2 regions of the Rubrivivax gelatinosus IL144 genome follow, and region 2 is predicted to be linked to the other one. Evidence: riboswitches for the same ligand, from Rfam matches in the RefSeq annotation. Region 2 holds a riboswitch; the other holds the start of a gene.
What was found. A riboswitch is a leader RNA that binds a small molecule or an ion and turns the genes downstream of it on or off. The one in region 2 is predicted to bind S-adenosylhomocysteine.
Positions count from the first base shown of each region.

Region 1 (4,303 bases), 260 kb from region 2:
GATGCCCTGCTGGCGGTAGGTGGCCAGGATCTCGGCGATGTTGGCCTCGGTGCTGCCGACGCAGGACAGGTGCGGCGCGGCCTCGTGGCCCATCGCGGCGATGGCCTTGACGGTTTCCAGCGTGCGCTCGCGCGTCGTGCCGCCGGCGCCGTAGGTGACGCTGAAGAACTCGGGTTTCACCGCCGCCAGATCCTGGACGACGGTGCGCAGCTTGTCCGCGCCGACGGGCGTGTTCGGCGGGAAGAACTCGAAGCTGACGGGCGTGGTGCTCATGGGCGAACTCGCAGGCGGTCAGGAGAAAAGCGGGCCGTGGCGGAACAGCGGCCCGTCAAGCAACCGCCGCGGCCCGGCTCAGCCGGGCCGCTGGCGGTGCCGGGGCTCAGTACCGGTAGGTGTCCGGCTTGTACGGGCCCTGCTTGGGCACGCCGATGTAGGCCGCCTGCTCCTCGGTCAGCTCGGTCAGCTCGGCGTTGAGCGTCTTCAGCTGCAGGCGCGCGACCTTCTCGTCCAGGTGCTTGGGCAGCACGTAGACCTTGCCGGCCTCGTAGTAGTCGCTGTGCGTGAACAGCTCGATCTGGGCGATCGTCTGGTTCGCGAACGAGCTCGACATCACGTAGCTCGGGTGGCCGGTGGCGCAGCCCAGGTTCACCAGGCGGCCCTTGGCCAGCAGGATGATGCGCTTGCCGTCCGGGAAGATGACGTGGTCGACCTGCGGCTTGATCTCTTCCCACTGGCACTTGGCTTCGAGCGACGCGACGTCGATTTCGTTGTCGAAGTGGCCGATGTTGCAGACGATCGCGTTGTGCTTCATCTTCGCCATGTGGTCGAAGGTGATGACGCTCTTGTTGCCGGTGGCGGTGACGAAGATGTCGGCCTTGTCGGCGGCCCAGTCCATCGTCACGACTCGGTAGCCTTCCATCGCCGCCTGCAGCGCGTTGATCGGGTCGATCTCGGTCACCCAGACCTGCGCCGACAGCGCGCGCAGCGCCTGCGCGCTGCCCTTGCCGACGTCACCGTAGCCGGCGACGACGGCGATCTTGCCGGCGACCATCACGTCGGTGGCGCGCTTGATCCCGTCGACCAGCGACTCGCGGCAGCCGTAGAGGTTGTCGAACTTGCTCTTCGTGACCGAGTCGTTGACGTTGATCGCTCGGAACAGCAGCGTGCCCTTGGCGGACATCTCGTTCAAGCGGTGCACGCCGGTCGTCGTCTCTTCGGTGACGCCGATGATCTCGGCGCTCTTGCGGCTGTACCAGGTCGGGTCGACGGCGAGCTTGGCCTTGATCGCGGCGAACAGGCAGGTCTCTTCCTCGCTCGTCGGCTTGTCCAGCAGCGACAGGTCCTTCTCGGCGCGTTTGCCCAGGTGCATCAGCAGCGTCGCGTCGCCGCCGTCGTCGAGGATCATGTTCGGGCCTTCGCCCTCGCTGCCGGCCGGGCCGAACTCGAAGATGCGGTGGGTGTAGTCCCAGTAGTCGGTCAGGTTCTCGCCCTTGTAGGCGAAGACCGGCGTGCCGCGCTCGACCAGCGCCGCGGCGGCGTGGTCCTGGGTCGAGAAGATGTTGCACGAGGCCCAGCGCACTTCGGCGCCCAGCGCCTGCAGCGTCTCGACGAGCACCGCGGTCTGGATGGTCATGTGCAGGCTGCCGGCGATGCGTGCGCCCTTGAGCGGCTGGCTCTGGGCGTACTCGCTGCGGATGGCCATCAGCGCGGGCATCTCGCATTCGGCGATGTTGAGTTCCTTGCGGCCCCAGGCGGCGAGTGCCAGGTCGGCGATCGCGTAGTCGGGGTGGTGCTGTGCTTTCAGGACGGCAGTCATCACGAGGCTCCAGTTCGGTTGGAACCCGCGCGGCCGGCGTCAGGGAGGAAAAGCGCATCGCCCACCACCCACGACGACAGTCGTGCGGGTGAGCGCGGTTGCAAGGGGGTGTGGTTTTCCGAGCCTGGCCTCAAGCGGGTGAGGTTGCAACGCTCCTCGGAAAAGGTGGGCGATTGTAGCCACGGGCCGGCCGCGCGCGATACCGCGCCGGCCCGCGCCAAGGCTCAGGACTCGCTGGCGCGCGTGAACTCTTCCGCGCTGAAGCTGGCGATCGCCGCGCGCCCGACGAGCAGCGTGTCGACCGTGCCCAGCGTGCCCAGGTCCTTGTTGGAATACGGCAGCCGGTGCAGCAGGTAGCGCATCGCGTTCAGACGCGCGCGCTTCTTGCAATCCGACTTGATGACGATCCACGGCGCGTCCGAGGTGTCGGTGTGCAGGAACATCGACTCCTTGGCGCGCGTGTAGTCGTCCCACTTGTCCAGCGAGGCGACGTCGATCGGCGACAGCTTCCACTGCTTGAGCGGGTGGGCGCGGCGCTCCTTGAAGCGGCGGCGCTGCTCGTCGCGGCTGACCGAGAACCAGAACTTGAACAGGTGCACGCCGCTGCGCACGAGATGGCGCTCGAACTCGGGCGCCTGGCGCATGAACTCGTCGTACTCGCCGTCCGAGCAGAAGCCCATCACGCGCTCGACGCCGGCGCGGTTGTACCAGCTGCGGTCGAAGAGCACGATCTCGCCGCGCGTCGGCAGGTGCTGGATGTAGCGCTGGAAGTACCACTGGCCGCGTTCGACGTCGCTGGGTTTCTCCAGCGCCACGACGCGCGCGCCGCGCGGGTTCAGGTGCTCCATGAAACGTTTGATCGTGCCGCCCTTGCCGGCGGCGTCGCGGCCCTCGAACAAGATGACGACACGCTGGCCGGTCTCCTTGACCCAGGCCTGCAGCTTCAGCAGCTCGACCTGCAGCCGGTACTTCTGGCGCTCGTAGCTGCGCCGCGACATCAGGTTCTTGTACGGGTAGCCGCCGTCGCGCCAGCCGGGGCGCAGCTCGAGGTCGGGGTCCACGCCTTCGGTGACGGCGGTCTCGCGCGTGAACAGCAGCCGGCGCAGGGCCTTGGCTTCGTCGGGCGACGAGCCGGCGATCAGCGCCTGCAGCTGGCGCAGCCATTCGCCGTCGGGGCCGGCGTCGCCGTTGGCGTGCGCGCTCAGCACGTCCTTCAGCGCCATCGCGGTGACGGTCTGGTGGCGCTCGGCGGCGCGCTGCACGACGCTGGTCTCGATGGCCGGCGCCGACAGCGTCGGCGCGGTGTCGCCGCTGGCGACGGCGCGCGGGCGCCGGGGGCGTCGCGCAGGCTTGGAGGGCAGGGGGCTTGCGGCAGAATCCTGGGCCATGAGACGTGCTCGCGACGTTTCGACCTGCCCATGATCGACCGTCCAGCCGAGCTGTCAATTATCTTGAGTCAAGCCGTCGACCTCGTTCCCGCCGCACTTCACGGCAGCCTGGGTCTCTTCACCGACATCGACGACACGCTGACCGCCGAGGGCCGGATCGACCCGCCGGCCGCCGCCGCGCTGGCCGAGCTGCGCGCCGCCGGCGTGCCGGTGATCGCGATCACCGGGCGGCCGCTGGGCTGGTGCCTGCCGCTGCTGGGCGCCTGGCCGCTGGACGCGATGGTCGCCGAGAACGGCGGCGCGGCGCTGATCCCCGACGGTGACGGCGCACGCATCGAGTTCGCCCAGCCCGCGGCCGAACGCGTTCGCAACGCCGAGCGCCTGCGCGCCGCCGCGGCGCGGGTGCTGCGCGAAGTGCCGGGTGCGACGCTGGCGCGCGACAGCGACGGCCGCGTCACCGACATCGCCGTCGACCATTCCGAGTTCGCGCGGCTGGACGAGGCGCAGATCCAGGCCGTCGTGCGCCTGATGCAAGAAGAAGGGCTCACGGCCACCGTCAGCTCGATCCACGTCAACGGCTGGATCGGCACGCACACCAAGCTGAGCGCGGCGCACTGGATGCTGCGCCGGCTCTACGGGCGCGAGCTGGCGCCCGAGATCGGACGCTGGGTCTACGTCGGCGACTCGACCAACGACCAGCTGATGTTCGGGGCCTTCGAGCGTTCGGTAGGCGTCGCCAACCTGCGGCGTTTCGCCGCGCAGCTGCACACCTGGCCGCGCTGGATCACGCGCGGCGAGCGCGGCGCCGGCTTCGCCGAGGTCGCGCGCGCGGTGATCGCCGGCTTGGGCCGCTGATCAGGCCAGGGCCAGCGGCCCGAGGCGGCGGTACGGCGCCTCGACCAGCTCGCGGTGGTGCCAGCCGCGCGCCGAGCGGATCGGGTACTCGGCGGCGTACTGGCCGTCCTCGGACGCCAGCTCGACGTAGAGCACCGCGCGGCGCTTGATCTTGCGTTCGCAGACGTAGACGAACAGCGACTCCGGCCGCGGCTCGGCCAGCAGCTGGGCCAGCGTCGCGCGGCGCAGGCCGTTGTCGGCCAGG
Region 1 is NC_017075.1:526,490-530,792, forward strand. Features, by position in the region: gene metF (methylenetetrahydrofolate reductase [NAD(P)H]) at 1-273, opposite strand, end outside; gene ahcY (adenosylhomocysteinase) at 380-1,816, opposite strand; S-adenosyl-L-homocysteine riboswitch at 1,900-1,980, opposite strand; gene ppk2 (polyphosphate kinase 2) at 2,041-3,204, opposite strand; gene RGE_RS02475 (HAD-IIB family hydrolase) at 3,235-4,059, shown strand; gene RGE_RS02480 (hypothetical protein) at 4,060-4,303, opposite strand, start outside.
Region 1: it holds a riboswitch for S-adenosylhomocysteine, as region 2 does, so the genes downstream of both, ahcY (adenosylhomocysteinase) here and metH (methionine synthase) in region 2, are expected to answer to the same signal.

Region 2 (4,303 bases):
GCGCCGCGCACCCGGACTTCCATTCCGCGGTGCGTGCCTACCTCGGTTCGCTGCCGCCCTCGCTGGCCGACACGATCGAACACGCCGCCGTCGCCATCGCCAACCCGGTCGAAGGCGACCTGGTGCGCATGACGAACTACCACTGGCAGTTCTCGATCGAGCAGATGCGCGAACGCCTGGGGCTGCAGACCCTGGTCGTCATCAACGACTTCACCGCGCTGGCGATGGCGCTGCCGCGGCTGTCCAACGCCCAGCGCCGCCAGGTCGGCCCCGGCGAGGCGCGCGAGCGCAGCGTCATCGGCGTCATCGGCGCCGGCACCGGCCTGGGCGTCTCGGGGCTGATCCCGACCGGCGACGGTTACGTCGCGCTCGGCACCGAAGGCGGCCACGCCAGCTTCGCGCCGCGCGACGAGCGCGAGATCGCGATCCTGCGCTACGCCGCACGCCAGCACGAGCACGTCTCGTTCGAGCGCCTGCTCTCGGGCCCCGGCCTGGAGCTGATCTACCGCGCGGTCTCCGAGGGCCGCGGCGGCGAGCCGCTGCCGGCCACCGAGATCACGCGCCGCGCGATCGACGGCGGCGACGCGCTGTGCCTGCAGGCCGTCGAGGCCTTCTGCTCGATCCTCGGCACCGCCGCCGGCAACCTGGCGGTGACGCTGGGCGCCTTCGGCGGCATCTACATCGGCGGCGCCATCGTGCCGCGCCTGGGCGAGTACTTCGACCGCTCGCCGTTTCGCGCCCGCTTCGAGGACAAGGGCCGCTTCAGCGACTACGTGCGCACGATTCCGACCTTCGTCGTCAACGCCGATAACGCGACCTTCGCCGGCGCCTCGGCGATCCTCGCCGAGCAGCTGCGGCGCATGGACGCGCAGCAGGACACCGCCGTGCTCGGCCTGATCCGACGCGTGCGCAACAAGCTCTCGCCGGCCGAGCGCCGCGTCGCCGACCACGTGCTCGCCCACCCGCGGCCGACGCTGTCGGACCCGATCGCCGAGATCGCGCGTGCCGCCGCGGTCAGCCAGCCGACGGTCATCCGCTTCTGCCGCTCGCTGGGCTGCGAGGGCCTGTCCGACTTCAAGCTGCGCCTGGCCTCCAGCCTGACCGGCACGATCCCGGTCTCGCACACCCAGGTCACAGGCGAGGACACGATGCTCGAGCTGGGCGTCAAGGTGCTGGGCAACACCGCCTCGGCGATCCTGCAGGTGCGCGACCAGCTCAACCGCGACGCGATCGACCGCGCGATCGACCTGCTGACCGCGGCCGATCGGGTGGAGTTCTTCGCCGTCGGCCACTACGGCGTCGTCGCCGACGACGCGCAGCTGAAGTTCCTGCGTTTCGGCGTGCCGTCGATGGCGGTCACCGAACACCGGCTGCAGGTGCTGACGGCCAACGTGATGCGGCCGACCGACGTCGCCGTCATCATCAGCAGCAGCGGCCAGGTCGAGGACCTGCTCGCGGTCGCCGACAAGGCCCACGAGCGCGGCACGCCGGTGCTGGCGATCACCGCCAGCCAGTCGCCGCTGGCCAAGAAGGCCGACGTCGCGATCATCGTCGACCACCTCGAGGACCCGTCGACGCACGTGCCGATGATCAGCCGCATCCTGCACCTGCTGGTCATCGACATCCTGGCCGTCGGCGTGGCGATGCGCCGCGGCGCCGAGCGCGTGGCCGAACTGCCGCGCGAGGAGATCGTCGGCTTCGACGAGGCGCCGCTGGAGTCGCCGCCGCCGGGCGCGCGCCGTGCCGGCCCCGGCATCAGCACCGCCGGCCCGCTGGCGCATCTGACCGCGCACAGCCGATAAAATCGCGGACCCTGCCCCGAGGAGCGTTGCGATGGCGTCGGCCACCAGGCTCGGGGCGAGCCGCGGCACCGGTCGCGGCCGCAGCAACGGCGCTCGTCCCATTCCCCCTGGAGTGACACGATGACCGCTGCCCTGCCCGCGATGCGCCTGTCGGGCCTCGAACCCGTCTCGATCGGCGACGGAACGCTGTTCGTCAACATCGGCGAGCGCACCAACGTCACCGGCTCGCGCGCCTTCGCCCGCATGATCCTCGAGGGCCGCTTCGAGGACGCGCTGTCGGTCGCGCGCCAGCAGGTCGAGAACGGCGCCCAGGTCATCGACGTCAACATGGACGAGGCGATGCTCGACTCGGCCGCGGCGATGGACCGTTTCCTGAAGCTGCTGGCCACCGAGCCCGAGATCGCGCGCGTGCCGGTGATGGTCGACAGCTCCAAGTGGAGCGTCATCGAGACCGGGCTCAAGTGCCTGCAGGGCAAGGGCATCGTCAACTCGATCTCGCTGAAGGAGGGCGAGGCCGAGTTCAAGCGCCAGGCGAAGCTGGTGCGCCGCTACGGCGCCGCGGCCGTCGTCATGGCCTTCGACGAGCAGGGCCAGGCCGACACCTACCGGCGCAAGACCGAGATCTGCGCGCGCGCCTACCGCATCCTCGTCGACGAGGTCGGTTTCCCGCCCGAGGACATCGTCTTCGACCCCAACGTCTTCGCGATCGCCACCGGCATCGAGGAGCACGCCAACTACGCCGTCGACTTCATCGAGGCGACGCGCTGGATCAAGCAGAACCTGCCCGGCGCCAAGGTCTCGGGAGGCATCAGCAACGTCTCGTTCAGCTTCCGCGGCAACGACCCGGTGCGCGAGGCGATCCACACCGTCTTCCTCTATCACGCGATCAAGGCCGGCCTGGACATGGGCATCGTCAACGCCGGCATGGTCGGCGTCTACGACGACCTGGACGCCGAGCTGCGCGAGCGTGTCGAGGACGTGGTGCTGAACCGCCGCGCCGACGCCGCCGAGCGCCTGATCGAGATCGCCGAACGCGCCAAGGGCGCGGCGCGCGACGACTCGGCGCGCCTGGCCTGGCGCGCCGGCACGGTGGAGGAACGCCTGGCGCACGCGCTGGTGCACGGCATCACCGAGTTCATCGCCGCCGACACCGAAGAGGCCTGGCAGACGGTGCGCGCCAAGGGCGGGCGCCCGCTGCACGTCATCGAAGGCCCGCTGATGGCCGGCATGAACACCGTCGGCGACCTCTTCGGCCAGGGCAAGATGTTCCTGCCGCAGGTGGTCAAGAGCGCGCGCGTGATGAAGCAGGCGGTGGCCCAGCTGCTGCCTTACATCGAGGCCGAGAAGCTGGCGCTGCAGGACGCCGGCGGCGACGTCAAACCCAAGGGCAAGGTGATCATCGCCACCGTCAAGGGCGACGTGCACGACATCGGCAAGAACATCGTCACCGTCGTCCTGCAGTGCAACAACTTCGAGGTCGTCAACATGGGCGTGATGGTCCCGTGCCAGGACATCCTCGAGAAGGCGCGTGTCGAAGGCGCCGACATCGTCGGCCTGTCGGGCCTCATCACGCCCAGCCTGGAGGAGATGCAGCACGTCGCCGCCGAGATGCAGCGCGACGCATGGTTCCGCGAGCGCGGCACGCCGCTCTTGATCGGCGGCGCCACCTGCAGCCGCGTGCACACCGCGGTGAAGATCGCGCCGCACTACGACGGCCCGGTGATCTACGTGCCCGACGCCTCGCGCAGCGTCGGCGTCTGCTCGGACCTGCTGTCCGAGGAGCGCCAGGCGGCCTACCTCGCCGAGCTGCGCGCCGACTACGAGCACGTGCGCCGGCTGCATGCCAGCAAGAAGGCGACGCCGCTGGTGACGCTGGCCGCCGCGCGCGCCAACCGCGCCCGCCCCGACTGGGCGGCCTACGAGCCGCCGGCGCCGCGTGCGCCCGGCCGGCGCCTGTTCCGCCACTACGACCTGGCGGAGCTCGCGCGCTTCATCGACTGGGGCCCGTTCTTCCAGACCTGGGACCTCGCCGGCCCCTACCCGGCGATCCTCGACGACGAGATCGTCGGCGAGGCCGCACGCCGCGTCTTCGCCGACGGCCAGCGCATGCTGGAGCGCCTGGTCGAAGGCCGCTGGCTGCAGGCCAACGGCGTCGTCGCGCTGCTGCCGGCCAACACGGTGGACGAGGACACGATCGAGGTCTACACCGACGACAGCCGCAGCCAGGTCGCGATGCGCTGGACGCCGCTGCGCCAGCAGGGCGAGCGCCCGGTGATCGACGGCGTGCCGCGGCCCAACCGCAGCCTCGCCGACTTCGTCGCGCCGCGCGGGGTCAAACCCGACTGGATCGGGATGTTCGCCGTCACCGCCGGCCTGGGCTGTGACGAACGCGCGCAGCGTTTCGCCGAAGCCCACGACGACTACTCGTCCATCATGGTCAAGGCCCTGGCCGACCGCCTGGCCGAAGCCTTCGCCGAGCGCCTGCACCAGCGCGTGCGCAC
Region 2 is NC_017075.1:264,492-268,794, reverse strand. Features, by position in the region: gene RGE_RS01245 (glucokinase) at 1-1,802, shown strand, start outside; S-adenosyl-L-homocysteine riboswitch at 1,815-1,904, shown strand; gene metH (methionine synthase) at 1,923-4,303, shown strand, end outside.